2 regions of the Pseudomonas sp. PB103 genome follow, and region 1 is predicted to be linked to the other one. Evidence: riboswitches for the same ligand, from Rfam matches in the RefSeq annotation. Region 1 holds a riboswitch; the other holds the start of a gene.
The links. A riboswitch is a leader RNA that binds a small molecule or an ion and turns the genes downstream of it on or off. The one in region 1 is predicted to bind manganese.
Positions count from the first base shown of each region.

Region 1 (7,735 bases):
GTCAGTGGACCTGTCCGGTGGCGATCAGACCTATATCGAAGATTGTCAGGTGTGTTGCCGGCCAATCACGTTTGTCTTGCAGGTACACGAAGAGGACTGGTTTCTGGAAGTCTTCAGCGAAAACGAGTGAGGCGCGCCCATGCAGCGAATCTACGAGCCGGAAAACCTGATGGAAGGCGAAATGCTCAAGGGCATGCTTGCCAGCGAAGGCATCGAGGCGCATCTGGTTGGCCGCGATTTGCTCGGTGGTACGGGCGAATTGCCGATCTTCGGGTTGTTGGCACTGTCCGTCGATAACGACCAGGCCGAATACGCCCGCGAGTTGATCACCGCGTACAATGCCGCGCTGCCGCTGCCCGGCGATGAACCGGAGAGCTTCCCCGGAACGCTGGTCTGTTAGGCTGAGCTTCGTTTTACTTCAGAGCCGTGTTGCCCCATGTGTGGACGTTATGCCCTGTTTCGCTGGAACCGCGATTTCGCGGCCCTGCCAGGTTTTCCCGCCGATCAGCAGGCGCAGTGGAACATTTCCCCCAATGATTCGGTGTTGATGCTGCGTGCCGGTGAAGACGGCGAGCGCGCCCTGGCCCGCGCCCGTTGGGGCCTGACGCCGCCGTGGCTGACCGATCTGTCGAAAACCCCGGCGCATGCCCGCGCGGAAACCGTCGCCGAGCAACCGATGTTTCGTGAGGCGCTGCGCCAGCGTCGCTGCCTGCTGCCGGCGAACGGGTTTTACGAATGGCGCGGGACCCAGCGCAAGCGGCCGTTCTGGCTGACGCCGGGCGAGGGTTCGTCGCTGTTTTTTGCGGCGATCTGGGAGGCGTATCCGGTGCAGGAACAGGTCTGGTTGAGCACGGCGGTGATTACTCAGCCGGCGTCGAGTCAACGCCGGCCGTTGATTCTCGATGAGGCGGGGCAGGCGGCGTGGCTCGATCCGCAGACGCCGTTGCATGTGTTGCAAGGGTTGCTGGCCAGTGAACCGGTCGCATTGCGTGAGCGGGTGTTGGCGAACCTGATCAATGATCCCAAACTCAATGGCCCGGAGTGCCTGACCCCGGGTTAATTTGAAAAGCGAAAAGATCGCAGCCTCTGTAGGAGCTGCCGAAGGCTGCGATCTTTTGATCTTGCCCTTAAACCTTGAACTGATTGATCAACCGCCGCTGCTGTTCCGCCAACTTGGTCAAATCGGCACTCGCCGAGCTCGACTCATCCGCACCGCCCGCCACTTCATTGGCCACCTGTCCAATGTTGATCACGTTGCGATTGATGTCATCCGCCACCGCGCTCTGCTCTTCCGCCGCACTGGCAATCTGCGTGTTCATGTCGTTGATCACCGACACCGCCTGGGTAATCGTCTCCAGCGCCTCAGCCGCTTTCGCCGCGTGCTGCACGCTTTCGTCGGTGCGGTTCTGACTGTCTTCCATGACCCGCACCACGTCGCGGGTGCCCTGTTGCAGTTGCTGGATCATGCTCTGGATTTCTTCGGTGGCCTTCTGCGTTTTCTGCGCCAGATTGCGCACCTCATCCGCCACCACCGCGAAACCGCGACCTTGCTCGCCGGCACGTGCCGCTTCAATCGCCGCATTCAGCGCGAGCAAATTGGTCTGCTCGGCGATCCCGCGAATCGCTGTGAGGATCGCGTTGATGTTCTCGCTGTCCTTCGCCAGCGTCTGTACCACGCCCACGGCTTTGCCGATTTCCAGCGCCAGCACGCCGATCGAATTGGACGTGTCGCGGACGATCTGCATGCCCTGACTGGCCGCTTGATCGGCATGGCTGGCGGCTTGTGCAGCCTGCGTCGCATTGCGCGCAACGTCCTGCGCGGTGGCGGTCATTTCCTGCACGGCGGTGGCGACCTGATCGATCTCGGCCATTTGTTTCTGGATGCCGATGTTGGTGCGAATGGCGATGTCGGCGGTGTGCTCCGAGGAATCGCTGACGCTTTGCACTGACGTCACCACCTGCGTGATCATCGCCTGCAATTTGGCCAGGAAGGTGTTGAAGCCCTTGGCGATCGAACCGAGTTCATCGCTGCGATCACTGCTCAAGCGGCGGGTCAGGTCACCTTCACCCTGAGCGATGTCGTTGAGCATCGCGACCATCTGCTTCAACGGCCGGGCAATGCCGTGGCCGACCAGCCAGATCACCAGCAAGCCAAGGCCGGCGATCAGCAGACCGACCATGGCCATGCCGAAGGTGTCGGACTTGCGTTGCGCATCAAGGTCGCCCTGCAGTTTCTGCAGATCGGCCATCACCGCGTTGAGCGGCAATTGCAGCATCAGTGTCCAGCGCGCGTCGGTCTGGCCGATGCCGAACGGCAGGTACAACTCGATGCGGCCCTTGTCCTTGTTGACCGAGTAAGTCACCTCGCCGCGTTTGAGATTGGCCATGTTGGCCGTTTGCTCGGCGTCGAGGATGTCGCTGATTTTCTCGCCGAATTTGCTCGGGTCCTTGGTGTAGGCAACGATCCGGCCATTGCCGCCGACCAAGGCCATTTCACCGGCGCCGCTGTAGAGCTTCTGGTTCGCGCCGAGGAGCATTTCCTGAATGAAGTTCACCGACAGGTCGGCGCCGACGATGCCCTGGAAGGTGCCGTTGAGCATGATCGGTTCAATGAAGGAGGCGAGCATGACGATCTTGTCGCCGACCTTGTACGGTGCCGGATCGATCACGCAGGACTTTTTGCTCTCTTTCGAGCACAGGTAGTACTCGCTGGCGCGCACGCCGGTGGAGAGGACTTTCTGGTCATCGACGTCGGCCAGTTTGTCCAGGCCCAGCGTGCCGTCGTCATTGCGGAACCACCACGGCAGAAAGCGCCCGTTGGCCGCATCGATGCCGACCACGCGGGTGCCGACGTAAGCCGCGTCATTGTGATCGAGGGCGTTTTTCTCCCAGCCGATGTAGGTGCCGAGAATCTTCGGGTTCTTTTCGACGTTCTCTTTGATCAGGCTGATCAGTTGCTCGCGGCTGACGCTCAGGCGCGGCTGGCCATCGGCGCCCGGCGTGCCGAGCAGGGCGTTGACCCGTACCAGGCCGCCGGCAATCAGCAGTGGCGCTTCGAGCTCGCGCTGGATCTGGCTGACCTGGGTTTGCGCCAGTGCGCTCAGGCGTTGTTCGATGACTTGCTCGAACTGCGCCTGGGTGCGCTGCTGCACCATCTCCTGGGTGCGGGCGCCGGCAAACAGCGCATACAGCACCAGCGCCGCCACCACGCTGAGCACAATGGCGCCAGCCAGGGCGGCGACGGAAAACTGGATCGACTTGAACTTCATGGGAGCTCCGCACGCAAGAGGACGTCTGCGGTGATGTATCGGCAGCGGGCAGGGCGCCATGAGCGTGGCAGGGTGGAATTGGCAGGGCATGTCGCAAATGGATCACTGCGTGCCGCAGTTGTTGTGGGCTGGTCGGTGGTGTGAATTTTTTACGACAGCTGCGGTGGGAAATGTCTGAAAGGCGCTACAACACGTCCGTTGTATCTGGCGCCGATACAATTACCCGCCTAGGATACGCGACAGGTTTTCAGGGAGCTTTTGAATGAACAAGACATTGGTTGTAAGTGCACTGAGCGCAGCGCTGTTGCTGGCCGGTTGTCAGTCGGTCAACACCACCAGCGGCGGCGCCGTGGGGGTGGAGCGCAAGCAGTACATGTTCAGCATGCTGTCCTCGCAAGAGGTCGACCAGATGTATGCCCAGTCGTATCAGAAGACCGTCGGCGAGGCGTCCAGCAAAGGTGTGCTGGACAAGACCAGCCCTGAGGCCAAGCGGGTTCAGGCGATCGCCAACCGTTTGATCGCACAGGCGCCGAACTTCCGCCCGGATGCGGCGCAATGGCAGTGGGAAGTCAATCTGATCAAGAGTGACGAACTCAACGCCAACTGCGGGCCTGGCGGCAAGATCATTTTCTACACCGGGCTGATCGACAGCCTGAAACTCACCGACGATGAAATCGCCGCGGTCATGGGCCATGAAATCGCCCACGCCCTGCGCGAGCACGGTCGTGAAGCGATGTCCAAGGCGTACGGGATTGAAATGGCCAAGCAGGGCGCAGGCGCATTGCTTGGTCTGGGTCAGGACAGTCTGGCGCTGGCCGACACCGTGGCCAACTACGGCATGACCCTGCCGAACAGCCGAGCCAACGAAAACGAAGCCGACCTGATTGGTCTGGAACTGGCTGCTCGTGCCGGCTACAACCCGAACGCCGCGATCACCTTGTGGAACAAGATGAGCAAGGCCTCGGAAGGTTCGCCGCCGGAGTTCATGAGCACTCACCCGGCGTCGGCCAGCCGGATCGCTTCGTTGCAGGCGGCGATTCCGAAGGTAATGCCGCTGTACGAACAAGCCCCGAAGTCCTAAGAGTCGAAGGACACAACGATTCTTCAGGTTGGGAGGGCTGTTGTGGCGAGGGGATTTATCCCCGATGGGCTGCGAAGCAGCCCCAAAACCTGCAAATGCGTTATGTCTGACACTCTGAGGCAGCAGGTTTGGGGGCGCTTCGCGCCCCATCGGGGATAAATCCCCTCACCACAGGTTTTGGGTGGTTCAGTAGACGGGGGTTAAACCCAGCCGCTGCTCTGCATCGCCTTGTACACCGCCACGATTGCCAGAATCATGAACGCCGAAGCCGCCAGGCGACGGATCAAGGTCAGCGGCAATTTGTCGGCAGCAAAATTACCCGCCAACACCACCGGCACGTTGGCAATCAACATGCCCGCCGTCGTCCCGATAATCACCAGCCACAGTTCCGGGTATTGCGCGGCGAGCATCACCGTCGCGACCTGAGTCTTGTCACCCATTTCAGCCAGGAAAAACGCGATCAGCGTGGTCAGGAACGGCCCGAACTTGCGTGCGGTGCTGGTTTCATCGTCGTCCATTTTGTCCGGGACCAGTGTCCACAGCGCGGTGGCCGTGAAGCTTGCGGCGAGAATCCAGTGCAGGACCGAGTCAGAAAAGAAACTGCCGAACCAGGCGCCGACCGCACCGGCTGCTGCGTGGTTGGCCAGGGTCGCGGCGACAATACCGGCAATGATCGGCCAGGGTTTGCGGAAGCGAGCGGCGAGAATCAGCGCGAGCAGTTGCGTCTTGTCGCCGATTTCGGCCAAGGCAACGATTGCGGTGGGAACGAGTAACGAGTCCAGCATCAGGATTTTCCTAAGGGGCGGGTCGACACGGCTATGACACGTACAGCCTTCCCGCCCCGGGTAAGGTGTGCGTGTCATAGGTCTTGTCAAACCCTGCGATCCGTCTGCTGCGGACGCTTGGGTCGCATACGCCATGATCTGAGGATCAAGTATGTTGACGTATGCCGGACGAGCTTGGCGCTCGTGGGAGACTACTCCCCTAGGACGGAGCGGATTCTGCCTAGGCAAATCCGATTGAGCAAGCCTCTTTTTTGAAAGAAGTTCTACTCGCGCTTGGCCCGGTAGATGCGGAAACCATTGCCTTCGGCCTTGATCGCACACACGCCCAGATGCTCCTCGATCAGCGGTTGATACTTGAGAAAGCTGTTGGCGACCAAGCGCAGTTCGCCGCCGTTTTTCAGATGTTTGGCCGCTTTTCGCAGCAAGTTCTCGGTAGCGAAATAATCGGTGTGCACGCCGACATGGAACGGCGGGTTGCTCAGAATCGCGTTCAACCCCATCGGCGCCGCATCGATACCGTCACCGGTCAGCACCTCGGCTTCCAGACCGTTGGCGGCCAAGGTCAAGCGACTGCTGGCAGCAGCAAACGCATCGACGTCGAGCAACGTCACCTGATTGTGCGGATAGCGACGTTTGACCGCAGCGCCCAACACACCGGCACCGCAACCGAAATCGAGCAGATGGCCGCTCGGCAACTTGTCCAGATGCTCCAGCAACAAAGCGCTGCCGCGATCCAGTCGGCCGTGGCTGAACACGCCCGGCAGGCTGATGACTTTCAACGGGCCTTCAGCCAGTGGCAATTCATAAGTCTGCGCCAGGCTTTCCAGGGATTTCGCTTCAGGGGCGTTGGCCACGGTCACTTGCCAGAGTTGGCAGTGCCGCGCGCTGTCGAGCTTGCGTGGCTTGCCGAACGGGTTGAGCTGCTTGGAGGCACCTTCGATGCCGCTGCGCTTTTCCCCGACCAGAAACACTTCACGCCCAGCCAGACGCGAAGCCACGGCATTGAGGATGTAGTCGGTCAGGTCCTTGGACTTGGGCAAGAACACCACGGCGCTGTCGAACTCACGCTCCGGGACATTCACGCCGAAATGGCTGCGACCTTCGAAACGGGCGTCCAGCGCCGCTTGATCGCCGGCATGCCAGCACCAGCCGAACGCATTGGGCAAGCGCCCGAGCAAATCATCGGCGGGCAAACCGGCGAGCAACAACGATCCTTGAAACAACTCGGGCTGACGAAGCAGTACTTCACTGCGCGGATCCATAACTGCTCCTCAAAAAAAAGTGCCGCAGTTTATCAACTGACGACCCGCAGCGCCTTAGCGCTGAAGAACGCCTGAGCGTTTTCGGTCAATTGGCCGACGATGCGCTGCCGCGCTTCGACACTGCCCCAAGCGTTGTGCGGCGTGACGATGAGGCGCGGGATGTCGGCGGCCAGTAGCGGATTGCCTTGAGTCGGTGGCTCGACACTCAGCACATCGGTGGCCGCGCCGCCGAGGTGACCGTTGCGCAGGGCATCGGCCAGCGCCTGCTCGTCGATCAGGCCGCCACGCGCGGTGTTGACCACGAAGGCGCCGGGTTTCATCGACGCCAGCTCGCGCGCACCGATGAAGTGGCGAGTGTGTTCGTTGAGCGGGCAGTGCAGGGTGAGGGCGTCAACTTGCGGCAGCAATTCATCCAGCGGCAAGCGATCCGGGCGGGCAGGGCGTCCGGGAATTTGCCCGAGCAGTACGCGCATGCCGAAGGCTTCGGCCAGTCGCGCCACGGCACCGCCGAGTTCGCCATGACCGAGCAAACCGAGGGTTTTGCCTTGCAGTTCAACGATCGGATAGTCGAGCAGGCAGAACTGTTTGGCTTGCTGCCAGCGCCCCGCGCCGACGGCTTTCTGGTAATCGGCCAGGCGCGTGGCGAGATTGAGCAGCAGCATGATCGTGTGTTGCGCTACCGATGGCGTGCCGTAACCCTGGCAGTTGCATACGGTGATGCCGTGGGCGCGTGCGGCGGCGAGATCGACGTTGTTGGTGCCGGTGGCGGCAATCAGAATCAGCTTCAGATCGGGGTTGGCGGCCATGGCGGCGGCGTCGATCAGAACCTTGTTGGAGATAGCGACGGTAGCGCCTTGCAGGCGTTCGCTGACTTGCTCGGGCAAGGTCTGGGCGAACAGTTGCAGATCGCTGAAACATTCGCGCAACGGACTAAGGTCGAGGTCGCCAAGATCGAGCGACGGGTGATCAAGGAATACGGCGCGGCGCGTGTTCGTCATCAACTGTACCTTTTAGGCTTTGAGCGTTGGGCGTAATCTGCCGAGCCTACCAGATGAAACAAATCGTTACGCAGACCCCGCAGCGAATACACAACCCTGTGGTGAGGGGATTTCTCCCCGATCGACTGCGTAGCAGTCGCAAAATCATTGACTGCGGTGTGCCTGATACATCCAAACGCGAGGTTTTGGGGCTGCTTCGCAACCCTTCGGGGATAAATCCCCTCACCACAAGTGCTGCGTTTCCTACAGATTTTTTATTGACCAAGCTGCCCCAGAGGAGCCCCCATGTACTGGACCGAGTTCTTGACCGTTGCACTGATCCACCTGCTGGCCGTCGCCA
Region 1 is NZ_RWIL01000173.1:657-8,391, reverse strand. Features, by position in the region: gene EJA70_RS29835 (CPXCG motif-containing cysteine-rich protein) at 1-130, shown strand, start outside; gene EJA70_RS29830 (putative signal transducing protein) at 140-400, shown strand; gene EJA70_RS29825 (SOS response-associated peptidase) at 437-1,060, shown strand; gene EJA70_RS31500 (methyl-accepting chemotaxis protein) at 1,128-1,871, opposite strand; partial or broken gene EJA70_RS31495 (HAMP domain-containing protein) at 1,983-2,180, opposite strand; gene EJA70_RS29815 (M48 family metallopeptidase) at 3,532-4,350, shown strand; gene EJA70_RS29810 (TMEM165/GDT1 family protein) at 4,551-5,135, opposite strand; yybP-ykoY riboswitch at 5,225-5,347, opposite strand; gene EJA70_RS29805 (class I SAM-dependent methyltransferase) at 5,399-6,397, opposite strand; gene EJA70_RS29800 (2-hydroxyacid dehydrogenase) at 6,430-7,395, opposite strand; gene EJA70_RS29795 (LysE family translocator) at 7,681-7,735, shown strand, end outside.

Region 2 (7,735 bases), on a different contig from region 1:
CGCTGCCGCCGCACATCAAGCTTGAGCAAGCGAAGAAACTCGCCACGACGCTGCTCAAGGGCGATCCGGACGAAGCGGGCATTATCGTGCAAGCCGCCAAGCAGGTGCTGAGCTCAGTCCTGCCAGGCAAAAAATAACCCGATTCCGCACTAAACGGAGACCCCTCCAGGAGTTGCCGCAGGCTGCGATCTTTTGACTTGTTTTTTAAAACCGGAAGCAAAAGATCCGCCGATCGCGGCCCTGGCCTTGGGCAACGCTTGCAGGTGGCTTTTGGAGGTGGGTTTTGATTTTTATTGGCTGTGCCGGATGGAGTCTCGGGCGAGAATATTGGCCAGTGTTTCCGCTTGAAGGCACGCACTTGCAACGCTACGCAGCACGCTTAGACGGCGTGGAAATCAACAGTTCGTTCTATCGTCCGCACCGTCGACAGACTTACGAGCGTTGGGCCGATTCGGTTCCAGAGACGTTTCGGTTTTCGGTAAAGGTGCCCAGGCACATCACCCATGAACGGCGGTTGGTAGATTGTGAAGCCGCGCTGGAGGCGTTTTTCGCGCAATGCGGCGGATTGGGTCAGCGCTTGGGGTGCCTGCTGGTGCAACTGCCACCTTCACTGGCGTTCGACGCGTCAATTGCCCAAGGCTTTTTCAAGGCGTTGCGTCAACGTTTCAACGGCGCCGTTGTGCTGGAGCCCCGGCATGAATCGTGGGTGAATGCCGGGCCATTACTCGTCACTTTCCAAATCGCCCAGGCAGTCGTCAATCCGTCACGCATCAGCAATGATGCAACTGCGGGTGGCTGGGCTGGTTTGCGCTATTGGCGACTGCACGGCTCACCGCGCATTTACCACAGCGCCTACGATTTGCCCTTTCTGCAAACACTGGCGCAAGCCTTGCAAACCGCGGTGGCGGCGGGCGCCACCATCTGGTGCATTTTCGACAACACTGCCAGCGGCGCAGCGCTCGGAAACGCCTTGACGCTGGTTCACGAGAGCATCATTGCGGCGCCAGATCACCGTACCAATAGGCCGCGGTAACGCCGCCATCCATCAAAAAGTCGCTGCCGGTAATGAACGTACCATCAGGTCCCATGAGCAGCGCGCCAACGGCACCGACTTCATCAGGCGTACCGCCGCGCCCGGCCGGGCTCAGTTCGATCATGCGGCGGTAACCCGCACCGCGGGGGCCATTCAATTCGTCGCGCGCCAGTGGCGTGAAGATAATCCCCGGACTGATCGTGTTGACCCGCGCACCGCGTTTGCCCCAGCGCACCGCTTCGGCCATCACGCGCAATGAATTGCCGCGTTTGGAGATTTGATAGGCGTGCAGGGGATCAATGATCTGATCGGCCTGAAGCATCGGCAGAGCCAACAGATCGTCCGCAGGAGTCGTCGCCAGCGCCTTGTTTTGCTCGGCACTCAAGGCCGGCAAACGGTGCCCGGATTGCGAGGCGATGACGATCGCGCTGCCGCCCGGGGCAATCACGTTGCCAAACGCTTCGAGGACTACGGCGGTGCCATACAGATCAACGCGAAGAATAGTTGCCACAGGCGCTTGCGAAGGTGAAACACCAGCGGCGTGAATGACCCCGGTGACTGGGCCCAGTGCAGTGGCGGTGCGCACCAGCGCCTCGATCGATTCGCGCGAAGCCACGTCGACCACAGCGGTCGTGACGGCGAACCCGGCGTCGAGCAGGACGCGGGCAGCGGCATCGGCATTTTCTTGCTTCAAGTCCGCCACTACGACGTGTTTGCCAACGCTGACTCTGCGAGCGATGGCTTGACCGATCGAGCCGGCACCGATGACGACAATAACCTCGGACGGGGTAGGCATGGCGTCTCTCCTCTAGTGAATGCAGCACCTTATATGGCGGCTATCCGCTCAACAATAGAGTTGGCGCTGCATAAACCCATGAGGAGAGCTCATCAATAGCGTCGGATCAAACTGACAGGTGCTCATACAAAATCGTCGTACCAACAATCATCAGCACCACACCACCAACGATTTCGGCGCGTTTGCCGACCACCGCACCCAGCACCCGACCGAGCATCACGCCAATGGTCACCATGGTCATGGTTGCCAGACCGATCGCGGCCGCTGCCACCCAGATGTTCACGTCGACAAACGCCAGGCCGACGCCGACTGCCAGCGCATCGATGCTGGTGGCGAACGCGGTCACCGCGAGGATCAGGAAGGAATGTTGCCCCGGTTTTTCCTCTGCTTCGTCTTCGTGTTTGAGGCCGTTGTAAATCATGTGCAAGCCGAGAATCAGCAGCAGGGTGAAGGCGATCCAGTGGTCCCATTCGGACACCCAGCGAGTGGCAGCCTGGCCGATCAACCAGCCGATGATCGGGGTGATGGCTTCGATCACACCGAAGATCAGACCCGTGCGCAGGGCTTCGGTCAGGCGCGGTTTGTGCAGGCTGGAACCTTTGCCGATGGCGGCTGCAAACGCATCCGTGGACATGGCCAGCGCGAGGAAGATGAGGGAAACGGGATTCACGGTGGTGTACTTCCAGTCGGGCTATGAGTCAACGACACAACCACACGCCCGACTTTAGGCATGGATGTGTCGTCGGTCTCACCAACCAAAAGGTGTTCGCACCACGGCATGTTGCCGAGAATGTTGATACGAACGCTTCCGAAAGGCTCGGAAACAGGCTACTCCCCAACGAGGGTGCGGATCTTATGCGGGCAAACATGAAAATTTTGTCAAAAGCGCAGAGAAATGTCGGCGTTCTGATGCTGCTTTTGCAGTGGGGAATTGCTTTTGTGGTGCTTTGAACATGCTCCCCTCAATCCCTGAGATCCGGGGCCTTTCCACAAGCCACGTCCTTTCGGCACACAAAGTATGTTCTGTGATGGTCAGCGTTGCGCCTGATTGATCCGCAGTTCAGCGCACAAGCCACCCTGCGGCCGGTTGTACAGCTGCAGGGTGCTGCCGATCTTGCTGACGATCATTTGCACAATCGCCAGGCCCAGTCCGGCGCCATTGGCGTGGCCCTGGCTGTAGAAACGTTCGAACAGTCGCGCGTAATCAGTTTCGTTGATGCCCGGGCCGGCATCCTCGACGCTGATGTACACCGAGCCATCACTTTGCGGTTGCACCTGAACGCGCACTTCGCTGCCGGGCGGGGCGAAGTTCAGTGCGTTGGTCACCAGGTTCTGCAGGGCGATGGCCAGTGCCACCGGGTCGGTTTCGACCGGGCAGTGGTGGTCGCTGTCGAGGATCAGTTCGATGTCTTTTGCCATGGCCAGCGGCGCCAGCTCGGCGAGTTCTTCACGCACCAGTGCGGTCAGTTCCACCGGACTTCGCTGTGGGTTGGCCAGGCGCGGTTCAATTCGCGCCATGGTCAGCAACTGGCTGGCAATGCGTGTGGCGCGATCCACCGCGCTGAGCAGAAACTCCAGGGCTTCGTCGCGCTGTTGCGCGGTACTGGCCAGTTGCGCGTTTTGCGCATGGATGCGCAGAATCGCCAGCGGCGTGCGCAATTCATGGGCCGCGTCGGCGATGAAGCGCCGTTCCCGCGCGAGCAAATTGTCGATCTGCTGCAAAAGTCGATTGAGCGCCGTCTGCATCGGTTCGAGGTCGTGGGGCAGGGGGCTGAGATTGAGTGGCTTCAGCGTTTCGGTGGTGCGTCCACGGATCGATTGCGCCATCGCGCGCAGCGGTTGCAGGCCCCAACCGATGGTCAGCCAGATCAGTGCCGCGAGCGCCGGCACCCCGATCAGACTCGGCCACAACGTATGGCCAACGATGCGTTGGATCAGATCCTGACGAATGTCGTCACGCTCACCGACCCAGATCAGCAATCCCTGTTGCGGATCCTTGAGCAGAAAGGCACACCAGTCGCGACCGTTCTCGAGAATATCGTGAGAGCCCACGGTGGTCGGCGGCGCCGCAAGCTCCGGCGCTTCGGCGGAACGCATCAGCAATTGGCCGTCGCTGCGCCAGACCTGAAACGTCAGACGGGTCTCATAGGGATGCGCTGCCTCGCCATCGCCCACCCGGCTCATCGCTTGGTCGAAGGCCTGATGAAGCCGTTGCCAGTCGTCGTCGCCGGGCGCACGTTGCGCCAGCACGCCTTGCAGCAGGCGTGCGCTTTGCGCCAATTGCGCGTCGTAAACCTCTTCGATTTCATGGTGGCTGTCGCGCAGCACCAGCCAACTGATCAGCACATCACCCAGCAACACCAGCATCAGCACCGGCAGCAGAATCCGTGTCCGTATCGAGTTCATGGCTTGAGCTCCAGCACGTAGCCGACGCCGCGCACGGTGCGGATCAACTCGCCCGAGAGTTTTTTGCGCAAGTTGTGAATCAGCACTTCAAGGGTGTTGCTTTCGACCCGCTCCTGCCAGCCATACAACGCCCGGGACAAGCGTTCGCGGGTCACCACTTTGCCGGGGCGCGCCATCAACTGATGGAGCAACTGATACTCCATCGGCGTCACCACCACATCACTGCCTTGCCAGGTCACTTGCTGGCTGACCGGATCGAGGCTCACCCCCGCATGCTCCAGCACCGGTTGCGCGCGACCCTGACTGCGTCGCAGCAAGGCGCGGATGCGTGCCTTCAGCTCATCGACATCGAAGGGTTTGATCAGGTAATCGTCGGCGCCGGCATCGAGCCCCGCGATGCGCTCGGCAGTGCCGTCGCGAGCGGTGAGGATCAGCACCGGCAAGTCATGTTGCTCGCCGCGCAATTGCTGCAACAGCGCCAGACCGTCGAGGCGTGGCAGGCCAAGATCGAGTAGCAGCAGATCAAAGCTTTCCGTGCGCAACGCATGCAAGGCGCTGACTCCGTCCTGCAACCAGTCGAGGGCATAACCTTCGCTGCTCAGCGCAACGCGGATGCCTTGTCCGAGGGCACGATCATCTTCGACCAGAAGCAGGCGCATGGAAGTTCTCTAGAGGTAATAAGGGGGTTGGTCGGCGGCATGATGCCGTTGCGCAGGCCGCCGTGGCAGCCCGCCCGACGGGAAAGATGTAACCACTCGTTGCCAACTAAGCTTTCGCTAAGGTTGCTTTTGCACAGTGGGGCCTTCCTCATCTAGCGAGAGTGTTTCCATGCGCAAACTGCTGCTGTTGTCCCTCATCGTTGCCAGCCCGCTGGCCGTCGCCGGTCCGCAATGCACTACCGCCGAGCGCTCGCAATGGCAAGACCAGAAAGCCTTTCAGGAACAACTGAAAGCCCAGGGTTACGAGATCAGCAAGTTCAAGGTCACTGACGGCAACTGCTATGAGATCTACGGTTTCGACAAGGACAAGCGCAAGGTCGAGATCTACCACGATCCGGTCAGCGGTAAAGCGGTGAAAACCGAGATCAAGGGCTGATGCCGAGCGCGTCCCTGCGCCTGTGGGACCCCGTGGTGCGACTGTTTCATCTGTCCATCGCGGGGGTTTTCGTTGCCAATTATTTTTTCAATGAGGCCGGCGACGACTGGCATGTCTGGCTCGGTTACTACGCCATGGGCTGGCTGCTGGTGCGCACGGTGTGGGGTTTCACAGGACCGCGCAGCGCGCGTTGGTCGGACTTCTGGCCGACGCCGAGCCGATTGTTGGCACATGCACGCTCACTGCTCGCCGGACGGCCAGAGCACCGCCTCGGCCACTCACCGATTGGCGCGCTGGTGATGATTCTGATGTTGCTGGCGTTGTTGACTGTGGGGCTAAGCGGTTGGGCCATGGAGGAGGTCGATGCCCTGTGGGGAGCCGATTGGCCGTTACAGGTGCACGAAACCGCTGCCGATGGCCTGTTGGTGCTGGTTTGCATCCATATCGCCGCTGCGCTGTTTGAAAGTTTTCAGGTTCGCGACAACTTGCCGTTGTCGATGCTCACGGGACGCCGTCGCCGATTACCGGACGATCCGACGCGCTGACAAGGATGTCTTGCCGTACGTCTTCCATCCTGTTTCTGTCACGAGCCCACTATGCGTGCGTTGTCCTTCCACTTGAAAATGATTCTCGGCAGCCTGACCGTGATCCTGGTTTTTCTGGCTGCGTGGCGCAGTCATCCCACCCACGTACTGTCACCGTTTGCGCTGTCGACACCAGCGGTCGACGCTGCGCTGCAAGCCCCCGGGCCGATGTACAGCAGCCGTTTCGTGTCCTCGGAACTGAACGATTTCGTCCACTCTTCATCGGTCACCTCGCTGCCCGGCGGTGACTTGATGGCGGTCTGGTTTGCCGGCTCGCGTGAGGGCGCCGCCGACGTCCAGATTCGCACCGCGCGCTACGATGCGAAAACTGCCGAGTGGGGCGCCGAGCAAGTGCTCGCGACCCGTGAATCGACGCGTGACGGCACCCGGCGGTACATCCGCAAACTCGGCAACCCGGTGATCGCCCTCGCGCCGGATCAGCGCTTGTGGATGTTCTACGTCTCGGTGTCCGTGGGCGGCTGGGCCACCAGTGCGATCAACGTGATGGTCTCCGATGACCTCGGCCGTAACTGGACGGCGCCTCGGCAACTGATCACCTCGCCATTCTTCAACATCAGCACGCTGGTACGCGCCGCGCCGGTGTTCCATGCCGACGGCTCGATCGGTTTGCCGGTTTACCACGAGTTCATGGGCAAGTTCGCCGAATACTTGTACCTGAGCGCCGACGGCGCGGTGGTCGACAAATTCCGTATCAGCCGGGGCAAGCACTCGTTGCAACCGACCATCGTGCCCCTCGACGGGCGTCGCGCGGTGGCGATGTTGCGTTATGCCGGTGACACTCACCATCGCGTGCTGGCCAGCCGCACCGAAGATGCCGGGCAAACCTGGAGCGAGCCGTACCCGCTGGAACCGGCCAACCCGAACTCATCGCTGGCGGCCGTCGGCACTCACGATAACGGTCTGCTGGTGGCGTTGAATGACCTGCAGGACGGTCGTTTCAAGCTCAGCCTGTACGGCACCGATGCCAACCTCAACGACTGGCGCAGCGTGATCGAACTCGATCAGTCGCCAGATCCGCTCGGCCAGCCGTTCGCGCCTGAGGCCTACAAGGCAATCATCAGTGAAGGCTTTCGCGCCTCCAGCGGTGCCCGGCGGTTACCGCTGGAACAGCGTTTTCTGAGCAACCTGGATTACCGCGTGTGCAAGCCGCAGGGTTGTGATTTCGAGTACGAATACCCGTACTTCAGCCGTGGCACGGACGGCCTCTATCACTTGGTGTATTCGTGGAATAACACCTTTATCAAACATGTCAGCTTCAATGAAGCCTGGCTGGAGGAGCGCCTGTGATGCTGATTCTCTGGCAAGCCCATTTGAGTTTCATCCTGCTCGGTTTCGTTGTACTGAGCGCATTTCACTTCACCCAACGCTGGCGCCCATGGCTGTTGCCAGTGTTGGCGCTGGTCAGTTTCATCCCGATCAGTGACCTGCCGCTGGCGGCGTATGTGCGCAGCTTTACCGATGATCTGGCGATCACCACGCTGGTCTTGCTCGGCTGGGTGAGCCTGCTGCGCTTGGGCGTGGTCCAGCCGTTGGCAACGCTGACGCGGGTTCAGGTGCTGGTGTTGTTTGTCGTCCTGGCGGCCATTCTGTACCCGGCGACGATGGGCCTGACCTATGCCGATCCTTACCGTTGGGGTTTCAATCCGCGGCCGATGATTGTCGGCATCGGTGTGTTGGCTTTGGCACTGTTGTGGCTGGGCAATACGTTGGCCGTCACTCTGTTGGCCCTCGGCACACTGGCCTTCGCGCTACGCCTCAAGGCGTCGGAAAACTACTGGGACTATCTGATCGATCCGCTGC
Region 2 is NZ_RWIL01000019.1:65,156-72,890, forward strand. Features, by position in the region: gene EJA70_RS03715 (thiamine pyrophosphate-requiring protein) at 1-137, shown strand, start outside; gene EJA70_RS03720 (DUF72 domain-containing protein) at 284-1,033, shown strand; gene EJA70_RS03725 (SDR family oxidoreductase) at 993-1,829, opposite strand; gene mntP (manganese efflux pump MntP) at 1,936-2,499, opposite strand; yybP-ykoY riboswitch at 2,509-2,678, opposite strand; gene EJA70_RS03735 (ATP-binding protein) at 2,862-4,235, opposite strand; gene EJA70_RS03740 (response regulator) at 4,232-4,894, opposite strand; gene EJA70_RS03745 (PepSY domain-containing protein) at 5,064-5,330, shown strand; gene EJA70_RS03750 (cytochrome b/b6 domain-containing protein) at 5,330-5,875, shown strand; gene EJA70_RS03755 (exo-alpha-sialidase) at 5,927-7,222, shown strand; gene EJA70_RS03760 (hypothetical protein) at 7,222-7,735, shown strand, end outside.
Region 2: another riboswitch for manganese. It lies ahead of mntP (manganese efflux pump MntP); the one in region 1 lies ahead of EJA70_RS29810 (TMEM165/GDT1 family protein).